4 regions of the Halomonas sp. AOP43-A1-21 genome follow, and region 4 is predicted to be linked to each of the others. Evidence: riboswitches for the same ligand, from Rfam matches in the RefSeq annotation. Region 4 holds a riboswitch; each other region holds the start of a gene.
The links. Region 4 has a riboswitch for thiamine pyrophosphate ahead of thiM (hydroxyethylthiazole kinase). Riboswitches for the same ligand answer to the same signal wherever they lie in the genome.

Region 1 (2,181 bases), on a different contig from region 4:
CGCGAAAAAGCTCGACCTCCAAACCGTTGCAAAGGGCTTCTACTTCTTGTGTCGAATGAAAGCTCATTGTTGAATGCTTGGCCCACTCGTGCCGGTTACCGAAGAGGTGCCCGATAAATAAGCCTCCCGGCTCAAGCGCTGAAAGGATCATGTTCCATAACGCGGGAAAATGCGTAGGCTCGCAGAACGGTAGGCTTAGCCCCGCATGGATCAGGGCTGGGTAATTCAGCTTTCAGTGTTTCAACTCGCGCAATGGCGTTGGGCTCTTTGTCGATAGCCAACACCTTCCAACCCGACTTCAGCAGTAGCGCGGTTTCGATGCCGCCTCCGCAGCCTAAATCGATAGCATGGCCGTTGCCTTTGGGTAAGCATTCCTCCCCCAAAGCGCGTCGTAATAGCGGCGAGGTGGCTCGCATCTGATTGGCGCAATAGAAGGCTTCCCAACCCGTCTTGTTATCAGTAGTCAATGGCGGTACTTCCTGATTGCATTATGCTTTAATGATGAGTGTTGATAGACATAATCAATTCAAATTAACACGTAGCACCCTCCTCCGCTCTCTTGCATCTCCCCCACTCGCCTCCTACACTGCGCTGGATACTGCTTGACGGGGTGCCGGTGAATCCGGCTGAGATGGCGTAGGGCATGCTCTTTTAGAGCGCCAAGCGCTGGTCCCGCTGAACCTGATCCGGCTAATGCGCTGTTGCTTACATAAGTTTGCAGCGCGGGTACCGGCGTAGGGATCAAGCGATGGCGCCGGCTAGCTCTCTCATGATCGCAAGCCACCCTCCGCGCCATTTCCTCGATCTTTTCGCCTGCCCTTCGGATCACTACTCTGGAGGATGTATGGGTTACTGCTTTACCGATCTCACCACCGCTTGCCAGGACGACTGGCGCGCTTATATCGAGCACGACTTCGTGCAAAAGCTTGGCAACGCTACGCTGCCTGAAGCGTCATTTCGCCACTACCTGAAGCAGGATTACCTGTTTTTGATTCATTTCGCCCGTGCCTATGCCTTGGCCGCTTATAAAAGCCCCACCCTTGCCGACTTGCGCCAGGCTCATGAAGGTATGAAAGCCATCGTGGATGTGGAGCTTGGGCTGCATATCGGCTTTTGCCGCGAATGGGGTATTTCGGAAGAGGAGCTTGCCGAGCTGCCCGAAGCGCGGGCGACCCTGGCCTATACCCGCTACGTGCTGGATACCGGCAATCGTGGTGATCTGCTCGACCTACACGTGGCGCTTGCGCCTTGCCTGGTGGGTTACGGTGAAATTGCCAACTGGCTCAACGCCCAGGGCACTACGGTGCGCGGTGGGGATAACGCGTATGACGCCTGGATTGCCATGTACGAAGGCGAGGAGTTTCAAGACGCAATGCGCGCCGAGCTTGAATGGCTGGACGCACGCTTGGCCGACGTCACCCCTGCTCGCTTTAATGAGCTCAGCAAAATTTTCCGCGATGCAACCCGTCTGGAAATCGACTTCTGGCAAATGGGGCTGACGCTGGCCGAATAGTCGCAACGCGTGCCCTCTTTAAAGCATTACCTTCACGGCCGGGTCTTCCCCTTTGGGCAGCGTCTCGCCCATCCAGAGGTGGTGCAAGCGAGTTTTCAGGATATCGCCTGGGCCTGAGATGAATTTTGGCTGACCAAAGTGACTCATCACCTCGTGCTGACGTTCCAGGGCTTTGCGGTCCTGGGCAACGACTGGGGCCAGAAACAGACGAATGGCAGCCTGTTTGAGCCAGCCAGGCGCCATTCCGTTAGGCGTTGAAAAACAGGCAAAGGGCGTAAAGGTGTCCTTGGTTGCCGGCGTAAAAATCGCCGTGACGCAGAGCGTCAGTTGCGTATCACCTTCCCAGCGCGCCTGCACCGTGGTGGGCGGGTAGTAGCGCGAGACGCTGTGCGAGCGGTCGCGCTCGAGAAACCGTGACATCAGGCCCGTATCAGGCTGGGTCTGCTCAATTTTCATATCTATTCCGTTGCCATGGCTGGTAACAATGAGTTCCACGGGCAAACGCTTATCACGGCGACGGATAAAGCCGTGATGCAGGTGATTGGTATGGAAGGGGTCCATCACGTTTTCGATGGCATCGAAGGCGCGCCCCCGCCAAGTGCCCTGCTGCCACCAGAAGTGATCCAGCGCCGGATTGCCTAGATCCGGTGGGAATGCTGGTTCAGCGG
Region 2 (2,181 bases), on a different contig from region 4:
TCAATGGGGTTAAGCTGGCTCTCATGCAGAACCAGTAGCGAGGGCGACGCTTTTACCTGCCCGCTAAGCGGCACCAACAGTGCAAACTCACCCTCTTCCAGATGAAACTCATGGATTTCACGGGGGCCGTGCGGAGTTTTGCACTGTGAGCAGCGGTAGACATCGTCTTCCCCATATACCAAGCGGTGATACATTTTAAACAGCGTATAAAGGGCGAGCCCGCCTTCAAAGGCGGGCCAGCTTGCTGGCATTGTGCGTATATCATCGGCAAGCATTTGCCCTTCAGCTTTGGCGTCGGCGATAGCATGGGCGAGAGGGTCTGCTAGAACGGTCGGGTTTTCTGACGGGAGAGGGACATTTTGTTGCGCGGCCTTCTCAAAGTATTTTACAACCCGCTTAAAATCAGCCAGATCATGCAAAGCGTAGTCGGCATGCTGTAGGTCGTCTGGTTCAAAACCACCGTTTTCCCAGCCATGAATGACGCGAAGCGTCATGTCACCGCGTGCCATCGGTCGCGCCAACAGCATATAAAGCATTACACGAACGTGAAGCTGGCGCTCATCGGTGTTGTTTTCAAATGCACGATAAGGATCAGCAAATAGAGTATGGAGCCGACCTTGGGTATGCTCTTTGGCTTCGGTATACGACATGGCAATTTCCTATGCGCGCGCCATAGGTATATTCACACGGCGCTTTTGGCATTGATGGTTGTTATGGCGCGAACGGCAGTAAGCCAGTTTTATGCGGCAACGCCGCTATGCAGGTAATACTCCAAATTTTTATTAGTTTAAGCAACGTTGTAGCGAATGAATAGGAGAAGTAAGCCCTTTTCATTCTAGCTATTTAGCGCATAGCATACATAGCCGCAGGCGCGAGTGGGGAACATTGTCACTCAGTTTTGACGGTTCGTTGAATTTCAATCAGGATACGCTCTCAATTCACTGTCGCCAGGGGAGCCACATTGTGTGGCTGAGAATGCTGTTGCAGACCCTGGAACCTGATCCGGTTAGAACCGGCGGAGGAAGTGCGACATGCCATACCTAACGTCAGCCATGCTAGGCGCGGCGCTCTGCTGCTTTGCATTTTTAGGCTTTAAAGCCCGTGGGCGAAAAGGCTCACTAGATGACTATGTCACCGCGCGAAACTCACAAACCAGCACTACGCTAGGGCTCTCTTTTGTTGCCTCTGGGATGGGGGCATGGATATTATTTGCGCCGCCAGAAATTGGCGCCTTTGCCGGCCCGTTGGCACTGGCAGGTTACGCTCTTGGCTCTTCGCTTCCGTTTATCGTCCTTGGCCTCTATGGGCCGGCTATTCGCCGCGCTTTGCCCGAGGGACGCAGCATCGCGGAGTTTGCCGACGCTTGCTATGGCCGGGGCGTTCGCCACTGGGTAACGCTGGTTTCGGTGGTATACATGGCGTGTTTTTTGGCCGCTGAATTAACCGCCATTGGGGCGATTACGTCACTGCTATCTGACGTGCCGCCGAACTGGGTGATCATTGGCGTTACCCTCGCTACACTACTTTACACGGTAAGCGGCGGGCTGCGCGCAAGCCTTGCGACCGACCGCTGGCAGGCGTGGCTACTGGTTGCCCTGTTGATGATCGTTTCAAGCGTCACCCTGTGGCACCTGCCCGCAATGCCCAGTGGTGCGGTGCTGCCCTCCATTCCCACATCCAGTGCACTTAGTGTGTCGTTAACGCTGGTGATTGCGGTCACTGCGGCCAACCTGTTTCACCAGGGCTATTGGCAGCGAGTATGGGCTGCGCGTGATAATCAAAGCCTGGGGCGGGGCGCCTGGATGGGCGGAATTGCCACGGTGATCATCGTAATGGTGATTGGCGGTTTGGGCATGGTGGCGGCCATGAGTGGAATAGCGCTTGGTGAGCCCCCGATGCCTTTTTTTGCGCTATTGAATAACGTGCCCTCTTGGGTAGCCATGGTAGCCCTGGTGCTGGCGGTCACGCTGGTGGCATCGAGTGTGGATACGCTGCAAAGTGGTATTGCCTCGCTGATTGTGTCGCGCAGCGAAAAGCCTGGTGTTTCCATCACTCTCACGCGTTGGATGACCGTCTTACTTATGGTGCCGGTGGTGATTGTCGCGCTTCAGGGGTTGTCGATCCTACGCCTTTTTTTAATTGCCGATTTACTGTGCGCCGCCATTGTCGTGCCTGTTCTAC
Region 3 (2,181 bases), on a different contig from region 4:
ATAATCCACTCGCGGGTTTCGTGAATGTTTTGTCCGGTGGAGAGATCCATGATGGTATCTGCGCCCCAACGGATGCCCCAGGTCATCTTGTCGACTTCCTCTTCAATCGACGAGGTGACCGCCGAGTTGCCCAGGTTACCGTTGATCTTGACCAGGAAGTTACGCCCAATAATCATCGGCTCACTTTCCGGATGGTTGATGTTGTTGGGGATAATCGCCCGGCCGCGAGCGACTTCATCGCGCACAAACTCTGGCGTAATCTCCTCCGGAATACTGGCGCCGAAGCTCTGGCCGCGATGCTGGTGGCCCAAGATTCGCTCCACCTCGGCATCGCCCAGCGCTTGGCGGCGCTGGTTCTCGCGCAGGGCGATAAATTCCATTTCCGGGGTGACGATGCCCTGGCGGGCGTAGTGCAACTGGGTGACATTCCCAGGCCGCCCGTCCTTTGTAGAGAGTGCCCGGCGCGGCGTGCGTTTTAAATCGAAGCGCAGTTGGGCAAGGGTCGGGTCGTTGGCGCGGCGCTTGCCGTACTCCGATGACAGCCCCTCCAGAAATTCGGTATCCCCGCGTTCCTCAATCCACGCCCGGCGAAGTTCTGGCAGGCCCTGGCGCAGGTCGATCTGTGCTGCGGGGTCGGTGTAGGGGCCGGAAGTGTCATACACCAGCAGCGGCGGGTTTTCCTCATCAATGCCGGTGGTCTTGGTGGGCGATAACGTGATTTCACGAAACGGCACGCGGATATCCGGGCGTGAGCCTTCAAGATACATCTTGCGCGAGCCGGGCAGCGGAGTAATAGCCGCAGCATCTACCTCGGCGGTTTCGGCAAGAAAGTGAGTCGTTTTAGCCATGAGTGTTCTCCCTATAGAGCGAGTAGGGAGGACAAGCGGGGAGAGACAGGGGCAGAACGATATTTGCCTGTAATATCTGCATGTCGCTTGATCCCTACGCTGGTCCTAACCAGATCAGGTTCAACGGGATCAGTGCTATTGAATCGGCACCATCTCAGCCGGCGTTACCGGCACCCCGTCAAGCGTTACGCACAGCCACAGGCTGCGCTAAAAGCAGTTTGGTTCAGCACTGAGATGGAATCAAGTCATTTAGTGCGGGCTAATTTTATGAGTAGCTTTGTCGCTTTTAGACGAAAGTACGGTTTAAAGTAGGTCAGCGAACTGAGTAGACGGAAACCGATGACTAGCGATTTTGCCATTGTGGGATGGGGTAGTTACCGACCCAAATATCAACTTACCTCCCTTACCCTTGATCATGAGCAGGGCTTTGCTCCCGGCTGGACCGAGCGCCAGTTTGGCATTGCTGTTCGCCACGTCGCTGGCAGTGATGAAACTACCTCTATGATGGCAGCCAGCGCAGCCCGAGAGGCACTGGCTAAGGCAGGGTGGGGTGAAAAGCTGCCTGATGTGATCATCGGCGGGTGTGGTGTGATGGAGCAGCCCATTCCCTCTACGGCCGCTCTGGTGCAGTATCATCTTGGTCTTGGGTACTCTGGCGTACCCAGTTTCGATGTCAATCAGACCTGCCTCTCCTTTATAGCCGCGCTGGACGTGGCTGCTATGGGCATTGCCTGTGGGCGCTGGAAGCGGATACTCCTGTTCGCCAGCGATATCGCCTCGGCGGGGTTAAACCCCAATGATCCCAAAACGCGCGCTATTTTTGGCGATGGCGCAGCGGCGTTGGCGATCGAAGCAAGCGACGATCAGCAGCAGGGGCTATATGGAAGTGCATCGGTCACCTATGGGGCACACCATGGCCTTGCCCAGCTACGCGCGGGCGGCACCAGGCTGCGCATCGAAGAGGGCTTCGAGGCGTTGAAGGAAGGTGCTTACTTCAAAATGGATGCCTTCGGAATTTTCAAGGCATCTGCCAAGACGCTACCTGGCGTCATCGATAAAGCCCTGGCGCAGGCTAATATCACCCGCGACGAGCTGAGCTGTGTGGTCTGCCATCAAGCTAGCGCGCCGGGCGTCGAGCATGTGCGGCGGCTATTTGCACCGCGCAGTGAGCGTGTGATCAATATCTTTGCCACCACCGGCAACCAGATTGCTGCCTCTATTCCCACTGTGCTTGCGCATGCGCTGACCACTGGTGCGGTCAAGCGGGGTGATTATCTTTTACTGCTGGGCACGGCGGCAGGCATAAGCGCCAGCGCTATGGTGCTGCGCGTAT
Region 4 (2,181 bases):
CATCCGCACCGCTTTCCAGCGCGACCACCAAGCGGTCATTAATCACCAGCGGCACACTGCTACCGGCCAGGGCGGCCTTGAGGCGTTTAGCCTGCTTAATCATATCGGCATCGCTTGCCTGCTTATCACGCAGCTGAACAAAGCTTACGCCACCCTCGACGGCTTCAACGACCGTGCGCTCAAGGCCATAGGGTTGGCATAAGCGGGCATCCGTCACCAGATAGAGCGAAAGATCAAAGTGCATTTAACCTTTCTCCAGGCCGGTGAACGTATCAAGATCGCTTGGCGTCAGTTGATAAAGCGCATCCAGAAGCGCCACTTGGAAGCTGCCGGGGCCGGTTGCCAGCGCTCCTGCGCGCTCGCCTGCCACGCCAAAGCTTGCCAGTGCCGCCACGGTCGCCACTAACGGTGTTTCAGGCCGGGTGGCGATAAATGCCGCTACGGTGGCGCTCAATGCACAGCCAAGAGTAGTTACACGTGGCATTAACGAATGCCCGCCGGTTAGCCGCCAGTGCTGGGTGCCATCGGTCACGAAGTCATGCTCGCCGGTCATGGCGACAATACAGCCTTGCCGGTTAGCCAGGATAATAGCGGCGTCACGCGCCTCGTCGATTGAAGCCGTGGCATCGACGCCTCGACCCTGGTGGGTCAGGCCCGTCAGCGCGATAATTTCTGAAGCGTTGCCCCGAATCACGCTGGGTGAAAACGCCAGCAACTGCTGGGAAAGAGTTTGCCGGTAGCGTGTAGCGCCCACGGCAACCGGATCAAATACCCACGGGGTGTTATTTTCCTGCGCTGCCTTCGTCGCCTGCTGCATGCCCTCGGCCCAGGTTGGCGAAGGCGTGCCAATATTGATCGAGAGCGCCCCGGCCAAGCGGGTAAATTCGGCAACTTCCTCGACGGCATGCAGCATGGCGGGGGAGGCGCCCACCGCTAACAGGCAGTTAGCGGTGCTGTTCATTGCCACAAAATTGGTAATACAGTGCACCAGCGGTGTCGTGCGTTGCACGGCGAAGAGAGCCTCGCCAAGCGGGAGTGATGTCATAGCCACCTCACAGCGTAGATCGGGTGCGAAACGACACCGCGACTTCCTACGCCGGTATTATCCGGTTCAGGTTCAAAGGGTGCGTCTCAGCTCGATGATCTCAAGCGCCCCTGTCGGTAGGGCTACTATCCTAGCCTGGGGAGGAGGTGTAAAGCATCAGTGACGTCTAAAGCAGTTGCCGTCGTTCATGCAGTTCTTCAAAACAGTTCTTCACAACAGTTCTTCACGACAGTCATTTACTACGGTTATTCTCGACAGCCGCAAGGCACTAATAAACCAAATCCAGGGCGTGTTGGCGCAGAATGTTCAGGGTGGTTACTTCAAGCGCTTTCTCATGCGTTCCGGATAAAATGACCGGCGGCGCCACCCCCACGTTAGCCGCCTGCTGCCAACGGCTGGCGCATAAACACCAGCGATCACCGGGTGATAGGCCGGGAAAACCAAACTGGGGTTTAGGCGTGCTTAAATCATTGCCCTGCGCCAGAGAGTAGGCAAGGAACTCCTCTGTCATAATCGCGCAGATGGCATGGATCCCTACATCTTCAGGACCCACACGGCAAAAACCATCGCGGTAAAAGCCCGTTTTGGGTGAATGGCAGCAAGGCGTCAGGGGTTCGCCCAGCACATTTAGATCACGCGACATGTCGCCTCCAGAGTGTCAGGGCTAGAATAATCGGTATCCTGCCCACATGGTGTGTAACCACAGTTTCATCAAGCGATGGTTGCGTTTAACTATAGGCTTGTACACGGTGTCAGTTTTGTCAAAGATAACTGCTAAATCGAATCATTTAGCAGCAAAATTCGTAAGGATCCTAAGATGAGTTTTGAAGGCGAGCAGTATCCAGGCGTTGCACCCGTTGCTCCGCAGACCCAAGGTTTCCGTTTAAACCATACAATGCTGCGGGCGAAAGACCCTGAACGGTCGCTGGCTTTTTACTCGCAGGTATTTGGTATGCAGGTACTGCGTCGGCTGGATTTCGAAGAGATGCAGTTTTCGCTCTACTTCTTAGCCAATCTGGAAGCCAGCGATCAGGTGCCGGAAGATACTCAGGCGCGTACCGCCTGGACCTTCGGCCAGAAGGGCCTTTTAGAGCTTACCCATAACTGGGGCACTGAGAGCCAGGAAGACTTTGCCT

Region 1: linked by a shared signal. The riboswitch ahead of tenA (thiaminase II) and the one ahead of thiM (hydroxyethylthiazole kinase) in region 4 are both predicted to bind thiamine pyrophosphate.
Region 2: linked by a shared signal. The riboswitch ahead of ACT3R7_RS13200 (SLC5/6 family protein) and the one ahead of thiM (hydroxyethylthiazole kinase) in region 4 are both predicted to bind thiamine pyrophosphate.
Region 3: linked by a shared signal. The riboswitch ahead of thiC (phosphomethylpyrimidine synthase ThiC) and the one ahead of thiM (hydroxyethylthiazole kinase) in region 4 are both predicted to bind thiamine pyrophosphate.

The regions. Positions count from the first base shown of each region.
Region 1 covers NZ_JBQSWC010000038.1:1,398-3,578, forward strand. The annotation lists gene ACT3R7_RS17775 (hypothetical protein) at 1-67, opposite strand, end outside; gene ACT3R7_RS17780 (methyltransferase domain-containing protein) at 132-467, opposite strand; TPP riboswitch at 597-758, shown strand; gene tenA (thiaminase II) at 845-1,513, shown strand; gene ACT3R7_RS17790 (Rieske 2Fe-2S domain-containing protein) at 1,532-2,181, opposite strand, start outside.
Region 2 covers NZ_JBQSWC010000022.1:44,125-46,305, reverse strand. The annotation lists gene ACT3R7_RS13205 (hypothetical protein) at 1-650, opposite strand, end outside; TPP riboswitch at 940-1,042, shown strand; gene ACT3R7_RS13200 (SLC5/6 family protein) at 1,032-2,181, shown strand, end outside.
Region 3 covers NZ_JBQSWC010000038.1:8,168-10,348, reverse strand. The annotation lists gene thiC (phosphomethylpyrimidine synthase ThiC) at 1-848, opposite strand, end outside; TPP riboswitch at 923-1,036, opposite strand; gene ACT3R7_RS17815 (3-oxoacyl-[acyl-carrier-protein] synthase III C-terminal domain-containing protein) at 1,188-2,181, shown strand, end outside; gene ACT3R7_RS17810 (NAD-dependent epimerase/dehydratase family protein) at 2,180-2,181, shown strand, end outside.
Region 4 covers NZ_JBQSWC010000017.1:44,157-46,337, forward strand. The annotation lists gene thiE (thiamine phosphate synthase) at 1-244, opposite strand, end outside; gene thiM (hydroxyethylthiazole kinase) at 245-1,045, opposite strand; TPP riboswitch at 1,072-1,167, opposite strand; gene ACT3R7_RS11040 (DUF2237 family protein) at 1,314-1,688, opposite strand; gene gloA (lactoylglutathione lyase) at 1,863-2,181, shown strand, end outside.